Regions from separate parts of the Neobacillus camarae genome, predicted to be linked through region 1. Evidence: a T-box and tRNA genes for the amino acid it is inferred to sense, from the RefSeq annotation. Region 1 holds a T-box; the other holds one or more tRNA genes.
The links. The T-box of region 1 lies ahead of metG (methionine--tRNA ligase). A T-box ahead of a tRNA ligase gene usually reads a tRNA of that ligase, here a tRNA-Met.

Region 1 (6,925 bases):
AATTAGTTGACTGTAATCTATATTATAAAAAATAACGTTCACCGTAGTGGACGTTATTTTTTTCCTTATACCAAAAAACAAGGATGAAATGAACCTTCAATTAAACTCTTATTCCAAAGTAAAAGGAGGAACACCTAACGACAATAGGCGCACCTCCTTTTTTAGATTCTATTAAACTTATTTTAAAACTCTAGAAGCACTGCTGAATTTTGATGGGTCGAATGATGCAATTTTTACTACATCTCCCGTTTGTGGAGCATGGATATACTGTCCGCCTCCAATATAAATACCAACATGGTAGGCTGGTGATCCTCTAAATACTAAATCTCCGGGTTGCACCTGGCTTAAAGGAATCTTGGTTCCAAAATTTTGTTGGGAGCTTGAAACCCTCGGAAGACTAATGCCCACTGCATTTCTAAATACATAGGAAGTGAATCCGGAACAGTCAAACCCGCTTGGTGTCGAACCACCCCAAACATATGGAACACCTAAAAATTGTTTTGCATAAGCGATGAGCTTGCTTGCAGCTTCTGGGCTTGCTGCACTGACTGGAGCCACTGTTGGTGCCGATGATGCAGCAACAGATGCGGTTTTGGCAGCGCTGGTGGCTGCAGCTGGCTGTACTGATGCAGCTTGGCGCTGGGCTTGCTGTTGGGCTGCTAATTGAGCTTGACGCGCTGCCTCTTCCTGGGCACGCTGCTGGGCTAATTGAGCTTGGCGTGCAGCTTCTTCTTCCGCAGCTTTCTGACTTTCTAGGGTTTGCAGATTGGATTGCGCACTGGTTAACGCTTGGGCAATTTCTTGCTTATCAGCCTCAATCTTTTGCTGCTGAGCAGCCAATTCAGTCTTGCTTTGCTCCAGATTGTGCAATTCGGTATGTAACTTTTGCTCTGCATCATCTAAAACTTGCTGCTTATCTTTTAGACCTTGCAGTAAGTCTGTGTCACTTTCAATAATTTTTGAAATCGCCGTAAAGCGGGTTAAAAACTCGGAAAGATTTTCGGAAGTGAACAAGATCTCCGCATAAGTAGCAACGGACTGTTTTCCCTCTGACTGGATGCTTTTTAACCGTTCAGCATATACCTGCTTATGAGCATCCAAATCTTTCTTAGCTTGATCAATTTGAGTTTCTGTTTCTGTTATTTTTTGTTGCTGCGTATCAATTTGACTGCTTAGCTTTTCGCTCTTGTCGATTGCCGTACTGATTTGGTTGTCTAATTGTTGAACCTTGGTTTCAAAGTCCTCAACTTGGCCTTTAGCATCATCTATTTGTTTTTGAGTCACAGGTGCGGCAAAAGCAGGTGTGACGGATAGTTGAATCATTGTGGCGAGAATGGCAGCGGATACAGTATATTTAAAAAACTTTTTTTTCATTGAAAGTCTCCTCTTGTAAAACATTAGTATTTCCTGTCCTAATATATTACTAGTTTAAATGGCATAGGGAGGAAAAACAATGATACCGTCGGATTTGTAATATAAATGTAATTTTATGTAGAATATTCTGTTAAAATTTCGACTTATTTTACATAACAGAAACAAGAAGTAAAAATGCCTGCCGCCACCCGATGCGGCTGAAAAAAATTCGACAAATCACGGGTAGTATCAGGCATTATAATTTAAATATTTCTATAGCAAATTGGTTTTGAGGTGACTTAATGCCAGAATCAGCAATGAGACTATCAATAAGATCAGACAAATATAGGCCGTTTTGAGTAGTACGGAACCGTTCTTTATGGAGTGAATGATATTTTTCGCCTGCTTGTTAAACTGGTAGAAATAGCTGAGGAATCTTGTCCCAATTAATTTCACCAGGCTTCCCGGCGATCCCTCCCTTGTAAAAAAGCTCCAGGTTATAATAGTTGCAATCATTAAAAATCCGATCAGTAAAATCCCTTTGGTAATGATGACTTTTTCAAGCGACCATGACCAATGTTCCATTATATAACTTAGAACTTTATCCGTTATGATTAAAGGAATAAGACCGAAGAAAATTAGGAGTATATTCATTCTTTTTGTATAATTCATGGTCAATGACCGTTCTAATTCATCCAGGGTGGTTCGGATCTTTTCGGAATCCTTCAACACCCCCATACTATCTTTAACCATACTTTCCAAATTCCCAACTTCCGCTATTCCTGCTAAATTTAAATTGGATAATATACTATTCAACTTATCTCTTTTCACAAAAAAATAGCGATTATTCCCCTCGTAAACATTTAATTCTGGCAAGGCAATGTTTAACAGATAGCGCAAGATGGACACATTCTCCAAAACAATTAACGGTCCATTATTTAAACCCGCTATATCCGGTGGATTTACGACGGAATCTCTGCTGTTTTCTATATTGTATAAAGCGGATCTTTTATGATGGAATCTAGCGTATTTTTGGAATAGCTCACTGCTTGTAAAATTGAACATTAATACGGTGTGGTCGAAACTAAAAATATTAAAAAATTCCCGTGAATGCCAAGATTCTAATGTTCGCTTGGAGGCCACATCCTTCGGAACAAAAGGATAGCCGCTATCACCGGCCAATAGCCCATATATGTGATTCGGGTACTTTTCATAGAACTCTCCCTCCATCACTTGACCATCTGTGTCTACTATTTTTCTAATTTCAATCATGGTGGAAACCACAATGTTTTGCTCAATCGGATGTGTTGTGAACGTTTGAATAATTTTCTGAATATATGGTTTGCAGACTTCGTCTCTAATGGAATGAATTTCTTTTACCGGAACAGGGCTTATGCACGAAGGAGCATCCTTTAGGAACATTTCTGTTTTTGCAGAGTGTATAAAGGCAGATCTTACAAAAATGATGTCATCGGCTGTACATTCATTGATTGATACCTGAAAAGTTAAGATGGCTATTTCCAACTCAGGATAGATGGTAAGAAAGGGGCGGGCTTTAGTCACTGGACACACCTGATGGAAATATGTACTATTCGGCCATTCAACCTCAAACCCTTCCAGTTCCAGTCTAAATTTCTCTTTGTTTTTATGAAAGAACCTTTCCATATCCGCAAATTTTTCAATATAATCCGGGTTCCACCAAGCATGCAGCCTATGTTTCTCATCCAATTTCTTTATGACCATCTCTTCGGTTAAATAGATATGCTTTGTTTTTTCGATAAGGCTTTCTGAAATGCTTTTTAAAGAAAACACATGCAAAAAACCAACCATAACATTATGGAATATTGGGTTATGACTCGTCATATTAAAAGAATTCAAATCAGAAAGCATTTGGTCGATATCAGTTTCCAGCAGCAAAAAACAGAACCCTCACTTTCCTTATAGCAATCTTACAAACTTCACTTCATTCGCCATTATTTCTACGTTGAAGAAATATGCTTCGTCCTTAATTAGTATAATTTTCCTATAATCTTCAAAGATTATCAATATTAAATTGATTGATTAGTTCATACTGTTCATGCAAAAATTTTCTTCTCGAATTACTTGAAATATTAGTTTATACGCCTTATAATAATTTCAATTTATTGAAATCAATGGCAATGATGAGGAAAAGTAGAATGATGATACTTTCAACAGAGAGCTTCGGGAGCTGAAAAGAAGCAAAGTGATTCATTTGAACAATGGCCTCTGAGCCCCGTACTGAACCTGACTTTTGTTAAGTAGTAGGCTGCGGCGAGTGTTGGTACTCGTTATCAAAACCACAGTATAAGTGCCTTTCATTAAACATGGCTCCGTACTTGCAGAGGCTGATTGTGTGAGCAATTAGCGAATTAAGGTGGTACCACGCGGATTAATAACCCCGTCCTTATCTATTTTTAGATATGGACGGGGTTTTTTGTTTTTACTAAAAAGGAGGAATTTGAAATGACTATTTATATTGGAGGAGCTTGGCCTTACGCCAATGGCTCCCTGCATCTCGGCCACATCGCGAGCTTATTGCCAGGAGATATTTTGGCTCGTTATTTTCGTCAAAAGGGGGAAAGAGTTTTATATGTTTCGGGGAGTGATTGCAACGGCACGCCGATTACGATCCGGGCCAAACAGGAAGGCTTGACTCCAACGGAGATCGCTGACCGCTATCATCAGGAATTTGCGGATAATTTTAAAAGACTCGGTTTTTCCTATGATTGTTACACACGAACCGACACCCCCCACCACCATCAAACCGTACAATCGATTTTTCTTGAGTTGCTGAACAATGGCTATATTTATAAAAAGTGGATTGAACAAACCTTTTGCACGACCTGTGATCAGTTTCTGCCTGACCGTTATGTGGAAGGAACCTGCCCCAACTGCGGACAGCCGGCACGGGGCGACCAATGTGATTATTGCTCTGCTATCCTTGATCCCGTTGAATTAGCGGATAAAAAATGCAAAATTTGCGGCACCACTCCTATTGTGAAGGAAACAGAACACTTCTATTTCTCATTGGATAAATTCGAAGAGCCTCTGAAACAATTGGTGGAGGAAGCGAAGAAGAGTTCTTCCTGGCGGGAAAATGCAATCCATTTATCTGAACGGTATATTCGGGAGGGATTACAAGATAGGGCAGTATCAAGAGATTTGCCTGTTGGTGTCAGCGTACCAGTCGAAGGGTATGAGGACAAAAAAATTTACGTTTGGATTGAGGCGGTTTCCGGCTATTACTCTGCCAGTAAAAAATGGGCAATCGAATCAGGAAAGGATGACGCTGAATTCTGGGGTAAGGAGGCCCTTTCCTATTATGTTCATGGAAAGGACAATATCCCGTTTCATACCATCATTTGGCCGGCTATCCTGTTGGGAATCCATCAGCAAAAACTGCCGGACCACATTGTTTCCAATGAATATTTAACTTTGGAAAAGAAGAAAATCTCGACAAGCCGGAATTGGGCGGTTTGGGTGCCGGATATGTTAGACCGCTACCATCCCGATTCCATTCGCTATTTTTTAACTATCAATGCTCCGGAAAACCGCGATACAGACTTCTCATGGCGGGAATTCATCTACAGCCATAACTCCGAGCTGCTTGGCGGATACGGGAATTTAGTCAATCGCACTTTGAAGCTTATTAGTAAATACTATAATAGCAAGATACCACAGGGTTCGGTTGATCCTGCTATAAAAAATAAAATCAAATCCGTGTATGAGTCAGCGGGGAATTTAATCGAGGCAAGCCACTTCAAGCGCGCATTGGAGGAAATTTTTGAGCTGGTTCGTTTTGCAAATAAGTACTTTGATGAGCAAAAGCCTTGGAAACAAATCCTTGAGGAACAAGCAGGATGCGACCAGACGATTTTTAACTGTACTGTCATCATTGTAAATCTCGCACAGTTGCTGTCGCCTTTTTTACCCTTTACCAGTGAACAACTGAATAGATTTTTGGGACACAAGGAACTTCATTGGAACTTTACGGACTCTGTTCCAAGTGAGATTGGAGAAGTAAAACCACTGTTCGAGAGAATTGATGCCATCGCAATAGAACAAGAAATAGAAAGATTGAATCGCCAACTTACAAAATAGCCTGGACCTGACCTTTACTATTCTATTATCGCGGTTTAAAAGGCTTAACTAAGGACCCTCTTAGTTAAGCCTACTCTATGTTTTTTAAAGAGCCTTTTTAATAAAATCTAAGGTGCCGTCTATAATCGCTTGCTGGTCATTATCGAGTGTAGCGACATGGTAGCTGTCTTTTAGATATCGGATCTCCTTTATTTCAGAACGAATGCCATCATAGATGATTTGGGCATTATCGGGTGGAACCACATGATCCTCATCCGATACAAAAATGAGTGCCGGACAGGTAACATTGGTTAATTCCGCTTTTACCTCTTCCATAAAGTTTAAAATCTCTTTTACGGAGCGGACAGGTGTCTTTTCATAAGCCAGTTCCTTCACTCCCGGCTTTTTAATGTCAGATCCAATGGCATCTAGAAATCGAATATCTTGGAGTTGGCGGACCGGTTCCATCCCAGGAACACTGACGGCGGCATTAATCAGGATAATGGCACGAACCTCTGGATGATTTTCGGCCATGTATAGTGTCAGCGTCCCTCCCATGGACAGACCTGTCACAAAAATGGTATCACATCGCTCTTTTAACCATTGGTACCCTTCTTCAATTGAGAGGATCCAATCCTGGTAAGTGGTTTGTTCCATCTCTTCATAATGAGTGCCGTGCCCTGTAAGACGCGGCCCGCAAACCGTATATCCAGCGGCAGCGTATGCCTCACCTAACGGCCGCATGCTCTGGGTGGACCCCGTAAACCCATGGGAAACTAATATCCCCACCCGGTTTCCTTCAAAATAAAAAGGTTCAGCACCTTCCAAAACTGGATAACACTCTGACATTAAACTTCCTCCTTTTTAAACAAAGACGGAGCTCACCATGATTCTATAAGAATCAAAATCAAGTGAGCTCCCTATCTCCATCTCGAATATTAACTTGTTACCAATATATTACAATATGAAAACGTTGTCAATATGATACACCATGTTCACAACAGGCTTACAAAATTGGAAAATATCCTCTCTCCTAATTGAAAGAGGATATCATGACTCTAGAAATTAAATGGAAGGCTTATAAAATTTTGCACAAAATAGAAGCCTGCATAAACGGTCTGACCAACCAGGGCCAATCCCAACACAATCGCGGGAACAAATTTTGTTTGGACAAGCGCAATCTTCCTTGCCGGGTTGCTTCTTGACATAAAGCTTTGCTTGCAGACTTGGACGGCACAAATAACTGACTGAACAAACAAGACTGAAGCTAGAAAAATACTAATATGAACAAGAATCATTTCATAGTTAATTGTGAGAGGCAAGTCCATTTGATACCTAATAAAGGACGGTAAGGCCGTTTGGAAGTGGAAGTAGACCGGCAAGGCTAATAAAAGTGAAACAGAAAGTCCCCAAACGATTCCAAACAGGTTGCGGATCCACAATAATAAGGCCAATACTGTAAGCCCTAAAA
Region 2 (6,925 bases), on a different contig from region 1:
CTGTAGCCTGATATTGAATTTTGGTACAGCTTGTACAGGATAGGTAGGAGCCTGAGAAGCCGGAGCGCCAGCTTCGGTGGAGGCGTCGGTGGGATACTACCCTGGCTGTATTGAAATTCTAACCCGCATCCCTTATCGGGATGGGAGACAGTGTCAGGTGGGCAGTTTGACTGGGGCGGTCGCCTCCTAGGGAAGCAACGGAGGCGCCCAAAGGTTCCCTCAGAATGGTTGGAAATCATTCGCAGAGTGTAAAGGCAAGGGAGCTTGACTGCGAGACCTACAAGTCGAGCAGGGACGAAAGTCGGGCTTAGTGATCCGGTGGTTCCGCATGGAAGGGCCATCGCTCAACGGATAAAAGCTACCCTGGGGATAACAGGCTTATCTCCCCCAAGAGTCCACATCGACGGGGAGGTTTGGCACCTCGATGTCGGCTCATCGCATCCTGGGGCTGTAGTCGGTCCCAAGGGTTGGGCTGTTCGCCCATTAAAGCGGTACGCGAGCTGGGTTCAGAACGTCGTGAGACAGTTCGGTCCCTATCCGTCGTGGGCGCAGGAAATTTGAGAGGAGCTGTCCTTAGTACGAGAGGACCGGGATGGACGCACCGCTGGTGTACCAGTTGTCTTGCCAAAGGCATCGCTGGGTAGCTATGTGCGGACGGGATAAGTGCTGAAAGCATCTAAGCATGAAGCCCCCCTCAAGATGAGATTTCCCATAGCGTCAAGCTAGTAAGATCCCTGAAAGATGATCAGGTTGATAGGTCAGGGGTGGAAGCACGGTGACGTGTGGAGCTGACTGATACTAATCGATCGAGGACTTAACCAATAAGAAAAGCGGAAGCGCACGGTCAGCGGCGTATGGCCTCCTACAAAAAGCTATCGCTTTTTGTTAGTGCAATGCTTATGCTGCCGAAGCGTTACTTGTCTAATAAAGCAGACTCGTTTTACTCAAGTTTCTTCTGATTACCCGGTTTTGAGGGAATGATCCTTCAATTAAATACAAAATTTTAAACACGCGGGTGTGGCGGAATCGGCAGACGCGCTAGATTCAGGTTCTAGTGGTAGTAATACCGTATGGGTTCAAGTCCCTTCACCCGCATCATAATTTATGTAAAACGCGGAAGTAGTTCAGTGGTAGAACACCACCTTGCCAAGGTGGGGGTCGCGGGTTCGAATCCCGTCTTCCGCTCCAATTGCCGGGGTGGCGGAACTGGCAGACGCACAGGACTTAAAATCCTGCGGTAGGTGACTACCGTACCGGTTCGATTCCGGTCCTCGGCATCCTGTTTTACGGGAAATAGCTCAGCTTGGTAGAGCACTACGTTCGGGACGTAGGGGTCGCAGGTTCAAATCCTGTTTTCCCGATATTCTGGGGTCTTAGCTCAACCGGGAGAGTGTTTGCTTTGCATGCAAGAGTTCAGCGGTTCCATCCCGCTAGACTCTATAAACTAAAGTTTTGGCGGTGTAGCTCAGCTGGCTAGAGCGTACGGTTCATACCCGTAAGGTCGGGGGTTCGATCCCCTCCGCCGCTACCAAATTAGCTTAGGCTATTTTTTTTTGAAAGATTACGTAAGTCCGGATATAGGATTGAGTCCTAAAAAGCCACTGGCTTATGTCTTGGGTTTCGAATTCCTCTTGTCTTCCAATGATTTGGAGGGGTAGCGAAGTGGCTAAACGCGGCGGACTGTAAATCCGCTCCCTCAGGGTTCGGCGGTTCAAATCCGTCCCCCTCCACCATAATATAGGGGCATAGTTTAAAGGTAGAACAAAGGTCTCCAAAACCTTTGGTGTGGGTTCAATTCCTGCTGCCCCTGCCATTTTACTTTTGCCATATACCAATATAAATAAGGGCCTATAGCTCAGCTGGTTAGAGCGCACGCCTGATAAGCGTGAGGTCGATGGTTCAAGTCCATTTAGGCCCACTAATTCATAAAAACCGAACCCATCTAGGGTTCGGTTTTTTCGTGTTATAAGGCAGCCATACATCCATCTTCATGTTATTTCCACTAATTCTCTCGCTAATTGGAAGGCTTTTGGGAAATTCTAAAGAAAAAATATTGGAGGTTCCTAAATGCCTGAGCTCCCGGAAATGGAAAACTACAAAATCCACTTAAATAATAGAATCATGGGCCAAACCATCACTGGAGTTGAAATCAATCGCGATAAATCGGTTAACCTTAATCCTGAACTGTTTAAAAATACAGTTTCCTCACAAAAGGTGCTAAGTGTCAGCAGAAGGGGCAAACATCTGCTGTTCCATTTGCAAAATGGCCATGTCCTTTTATTGCATCTTATGCTGGGAGGTTGGATGTTTTTCGGCCAAGAGGCGGATAAGCCAAAACGAACAATCCAGGTTCGTCTCTCCTTTGGGAATGAACACCTTTATTTTATCGGTCTCAGGTTGGGGTACCTGCACCTTTATACCCCGCCGGAGGTCCAGGGAAAATTGGCTCATTTAGGCCCGGAACCATTGGATCCAAGTTTTACTATTATGGAGTTCACTAACCGCTTAAACACGAAACATGGCAGATTAAAAACAACTTTAATTGATCAAGAGTTTGTTTCCGGTATCGGAAATTGCTATTCGGCTGAAATTTGCTTTGAAGCGGGGATTCTGCCGGTAAAAGATATCGATGATCTCGAAGCGGAGGCAAAAAACAAGTTATATCAGTCCATGAAGGCCGTGCTTTTTGAGGGCATCAAGCTAGGAGGTTATATGGAGAATCCTCTTTTTAAAGGGGATACCAAAACCGGTGGAGTGAACGGTCACTGTCAAGTATATGATCGTGAGGGTCAGCCATGCCCAAGGTGCGGGGCAGTCATTGTTAAACAAATGGTTTCCTCAAGAAAGACGTTTTATTGCCCGAATTGCCAAAAGTAGTCAAGTATCCTGCCTAAGAAGGCGGGATATTTTTTTATACCTGTGATCTTTCATCAATTTTAAAATTTTATGTTTCCGTTTCCAGTTAAATAGTATATACTAAATGTAATTAAGTATAGCATAATTACTCTAAAGTAAATGAATATATTATCATTAATGAACTAAAGGGGGGTGGTATTTATTAAACTCAGCAAACGCCAGGATGAAATTTTACAAATCGTAAAACAAAAGGGCCCAATTACGGGGAAAGAAATTGCTGACATGCTTTCCGTTACAAGAGCTGCCTTAAGGCCGGACCTGGCCATTTTGACGATGTCTGGTAGTCTGGAGGCAAGACCCCGTGTTGGCTATTATTATAGTGATAAAAATGACCTAAAACAGCAAGCTAGGCAATTGATCCATCAGAAAGTATCGGATTTTAAAGCACATCCGATTGTGGTTGAAAAATCTACTTCGGTTTACAACGCAATTGTTCAGCTTTTTTTAGAAGACGTTGGCACCTTGTATACAGTCGATACCGAGGGATATTTGGCTGGTGTGATTTCGCGTAAAGATTTACTCCGGGCAGCCCTGGGCAATAGAAACCTGCAAGAACTGCCGGTTAGTGTCATCATGACACGAATGCCGAATATCATTACCATTTTTCCCGAAGAGTCGTTACTCGAAGCGGCAAAAAAAATGATCCATTATCATGTCGATTCTTTGCCGGTTGTAAAGGAAGTGAATCAGCGGAAAAATACATATTCGTTGTTGGGGAGAATTACCAAAACTACGATTACCAAAGCTTATTTGGAAATTATGGAAGGTAAATCAGTCTAAGGGAGTTGCTGCAGTTGGTTCAAAGAGAAGTGGTTTATGTGGTATCGGACTCCGTCGGGGAAACAGCTGAGTTTGTGGTAAAAGCAGTAGCAACGCAATTTAACGGTGGTCAGGTAGAAATCCGCCGAAGCTCTTATGTGGAGGATATTGAAGATATCGAAGATGTGCTTATTTTAGCAAAAAGAGATTACTCGATAATAGCCTACACGATTGTTATTACGGATTTAAAGGATTATTTGGACAAAAGGGCAGCCGAAGAAGGGATTACAGCCGTTGACCTGCTCAGCCCGCTAATGAATGCATTTGAGACAAGGTTTCATAAACCGCCGCATCACCGCCCAGGACTGATGAGGAAATTGGATGAAGAGTATTTTCGAAAGATTGAAGCGATAGAATTTGCGGTTAAATACGACGATGGCAGGGACCCACGCGGTTTTTTAAAGGCGGATATCGTGCTCATCGGTGTGTCTCGGACTTCTAAAACGCCACTGTCGATGTATTTGGCACACAAGCGGTTTAAAGTGGCCAATGTCCCATTAGTTCCTGAGGTCCCTCCGCCGGAAGAATTGTATCAAATACCGCGGAAAAACTGTATTGGTTTGATTATTGCACCGGATAAGTTAAACGAAATCCGCAAAGAGAGATTAAAAGCCTTAGGGCTGGCTTCACAAGCCAATTATGCCAGTTACCAGAGAATTCTTGATGAACTTGATTATGCAGAAAAAATTATGAAACGCGTAGGCTGTCCTATTATTGATGTATCAAATAAAGCAATTGAAGAAACGGCCGGTTTGATTCTGGATATTTTAAAAAAGGAAAGGAGTTAGTTATGGTGGGGAAATTTGTTTATTTATTTCATGAGGGTAATGGAAAAATGCGGGATCTCTTGGGGGGAAAAGGGGCAAACCTGGCGGAAATGACGCGGATTGGATTACCTGTTCCTTATGGCTTTACCATTACCACACAGGCATGTAATGCTTACTATGAATCTAACAAAACAGTCCCTGGATTAGTAGAACAACAGACTCTGGAGGCATTAGCCCGCCTGGAAGAAAAAATGGGGAAAAAATTGGGCGATCCCAAGAACCCTTTGCTCGTCTCTGTTCGCTCCGGCTCCGTGTTCTCGATGCCTGGGATGATGGATACCATTTTAAATCTGGGATTAAATGACGAAACCGTAAAGGGGTTAGCGGCATTAACAGATAATGCGCGGTTCGCTTACGATTCATATCGCCGGTTTATCCAAATGTTCAGCAATGTTGTGCTCCATATCGATACGTATTATTTTGAACAGTTATTGGAAGAAAAACGGGAACAAAAAGGCTATTCCTCTGACCCAGAAATGACCGCCGAAGATTGGCAGGAAGTGATAGACGGCTATAAAAACATTGTCAAAAAGCATACGAGAAAAGACTTCCCGCAACAACCCAAAGAACAGCTGTTTCTTTCGATTAATGCAGTGTTTGACTCCTGGAATAACCAGAGGGCGATCGTATACCGCCGGCTGAACAAAATACCGGACCATCTGGGAACAGCCGTCAACATTCAGAGTATGGTGTTCGGAAACATGGGAAGTGATTCCGGGACGGGTGTGGCATTCACCAGAAACCCTTCCACCGGGGAACCGGTCCTTTACGGGGAGTATTTAATCAATGCCCAAGGAGAGGACGTTGTGGCAGGTATCCGCACACCACAGCCCATTGCCGCTTTAAAGGAAGATATGCCTGAGGTCTACCGGCAATTTGCAGAAACCAGCCATCGCTTGGAACAGCATTACAAGGAAATGCAGGATATTGAATTCACGGTTGAAAAGGGAAAGCTATATATTCTGCAAACACGGAACGGCAAACGGACAGCCCAAGCGGCGATTCGGATTGCCGTTGACATGGTGAAAGAAGGAATTATTAACAGAAAAACTGCCCTTCTTCACGTCGACCCCGACCAGTTAAACCAATTGCTGCACCGAAGGATTGATGACACGGTTACCCGGAAAGTCTTGGCTAAGGGCCTCCCGGCATCACCAGGAGCGGCAACCGGCCAGGTTGTGTTTGATGCAGACGAAGCGGAACAATTAGGCAATGAGGGGAAAAAGGTCATTCTTGTCCGTCCAGAAACGACTCCAGATGATATTCATGGGATTGTTGCTTCTCAAGCTGTGTTGACTAGCCGCGGCGGGATGACCAGCCACGCCGCCGTTGTGGCCCGTGGTATGGGGAAAGCTTGTATTTGCGGCTGTGAAGCCATAAAAATTGATTTGAAAGCTAAACAATTTAAGGTAGGAGATACAGTGGTTAATTACCAGGAGACCATTACAATTGATGGAACTACCGGTGAAATCATGCTGGGGGAAATATCCATGATTGACCCAGAGCTATCCGCGGAATTTCAGCTGTTATTGGAGTGGGCGGACCAAGAACGGAAAATCGGGGTCCGTGCCAATGCCGATAATCCAGAGGATGCCAGGAAGGCATTCGAATTTGGGGCTGAAGGGATTGGTCTTTGCCGAACGGAACACATGTTTATGGACCAGAAGCGGATCCCCATCGTTCAAAAAATGATCTTGGCAGATAATCATGGAGAGAGAATGGAGGCACTCGCCCAACTCTTGCCCATGCAGCAGGGGGATTTCGAGGGGATTTTTGAAACGATGCAAGGCTACCCTGTCACTATTCGGTTATTAGACCCGCCTCTTCATGAATTCCTGCCGGATAAAGAGGAGCTGCTGATAGAGGTTACCAGGCTCCAAATTTTAGCCCCGCAATCGCCGGAATTGAAGCAAAAAGAGCAGCTGTTGAAAAAGGTGCGGCAATTGGATGAGTTCAATCCCATGCTTGGCCATCGCGGCTGCCGTTTGGGCATGACCTATCCAGAAATTTATGAAATGCAGGCCAGGGCGATTTTCTATGCCGCGGCCGAATTGGCCGAAAAAGGGATGGAAGTACAGCCGGAAATAATGATTCCGCTTGTGGGTCATGTGAATGAGCTTAAACAAATGCGCCAGTTGGTGGTGGATGCTGCATTGCAGGTGCAAGAAGAAAAGGGAAGGACATTTAACTACACGATTGGCACCATGATTGAAATTCCGCGTGCCGCACTGACAGCTGACAGAATTGCCGAAGAAGCGGACTTTTTCTCATTTGGAACGAATGATTTAACACAAACCACCTTCGGGTTTAGCCGAGATGATGCAGAAAGTAAATTCCTTCAAGCATATATAGAACAAAAAGTA

Region 2: it has a tRNA-Met gene. The T-box ahead of metG (methionine--tRNA ligase) is inferred to sense a tRNA for this amino acid. The anticodon was not compared.

Annotation. Positions count from the first base shown of each region.
Region 1 is NZ_JBUCKX010000004.1:512,473-519,397, reverse strand. It holds partial or broken gene ACY8D0_RS23920 (SDR family oxidoreductase) at 1-2, shown strand, start outside; gene ACY8D0_RS23915 (C40 family peptidase) at 178-1,374, opposite strand; gene ACY8D0_RS23910 (hypothetical protein) at 1,627-3,270, opposite strand; T-box leader at 3,504-3,783, shown strand; gene metG (methionine--tRNA ligase) at 3,838-5,475, shown strand; gene ACY8D0_RS23900 (alpha/beta hydrolase) at 5,560-6,303, opposite strand; gene ACY8D0_RS23895 (M50 family metallopeptidase) at 6,513-6,925, opposite strand, start outside.
Region 2 is NZ_JBUCKX010000003.1:449,176-456,100, reverse strand. It holds rRNA gene ACY8D0_RS17445 (23S ribosomal RNA) at 1-822, shown strand, start outside; tRNA gene ACY8D0_RS17440 (tRNA-Leu) at 1,012-1,095, shown strand; tRNA gene ACY8D0_RS17435 (tRNA-Gly) at 1,114-1,188, shown strand; tRNA gene ACY8D0_RS17430 (tRNA-Leu) at 1,192-1,277, shown strand; tRNA gene ACY8D0_RS17425 (tRNA-Pro) at 1,288-1,361, shown strand; tRNA gene ACY8D0_RS17420 (tRNA-Ala) at 1,368-1,440, shown strand; tRNA gene ACY8D0_RS17415 (tRNA-Met) at 1,455-1,531, shown strand; tRNA gene ACY8D0_RS17410 (tRNA-Tyr) at 1,649-1,733, shown strand; tRNA gene ACY8D0_RS17405 (tRNA-Trp) at 1,740-1,813, shown strand; tRNA gene ACY8D0_RS17400 (tRNA-Ile) at 1,845-1,918, shown strand; gene mutM (DNA-formamidopyrimidine glycosylase) at 2,068-2,877, shown strand; gene ACY8D0_RS17390 (transcriptional regulator CcpN) at 3,049-3,696, shown strand; gene ACY8D0_RS17385 (pyruvate, water dikinase regulatory protein) at 3,711-4,523, shown strand; gene ppdK (pyruvate, phosphate dikinase) at 4,529-6,925, shown strand, end outside.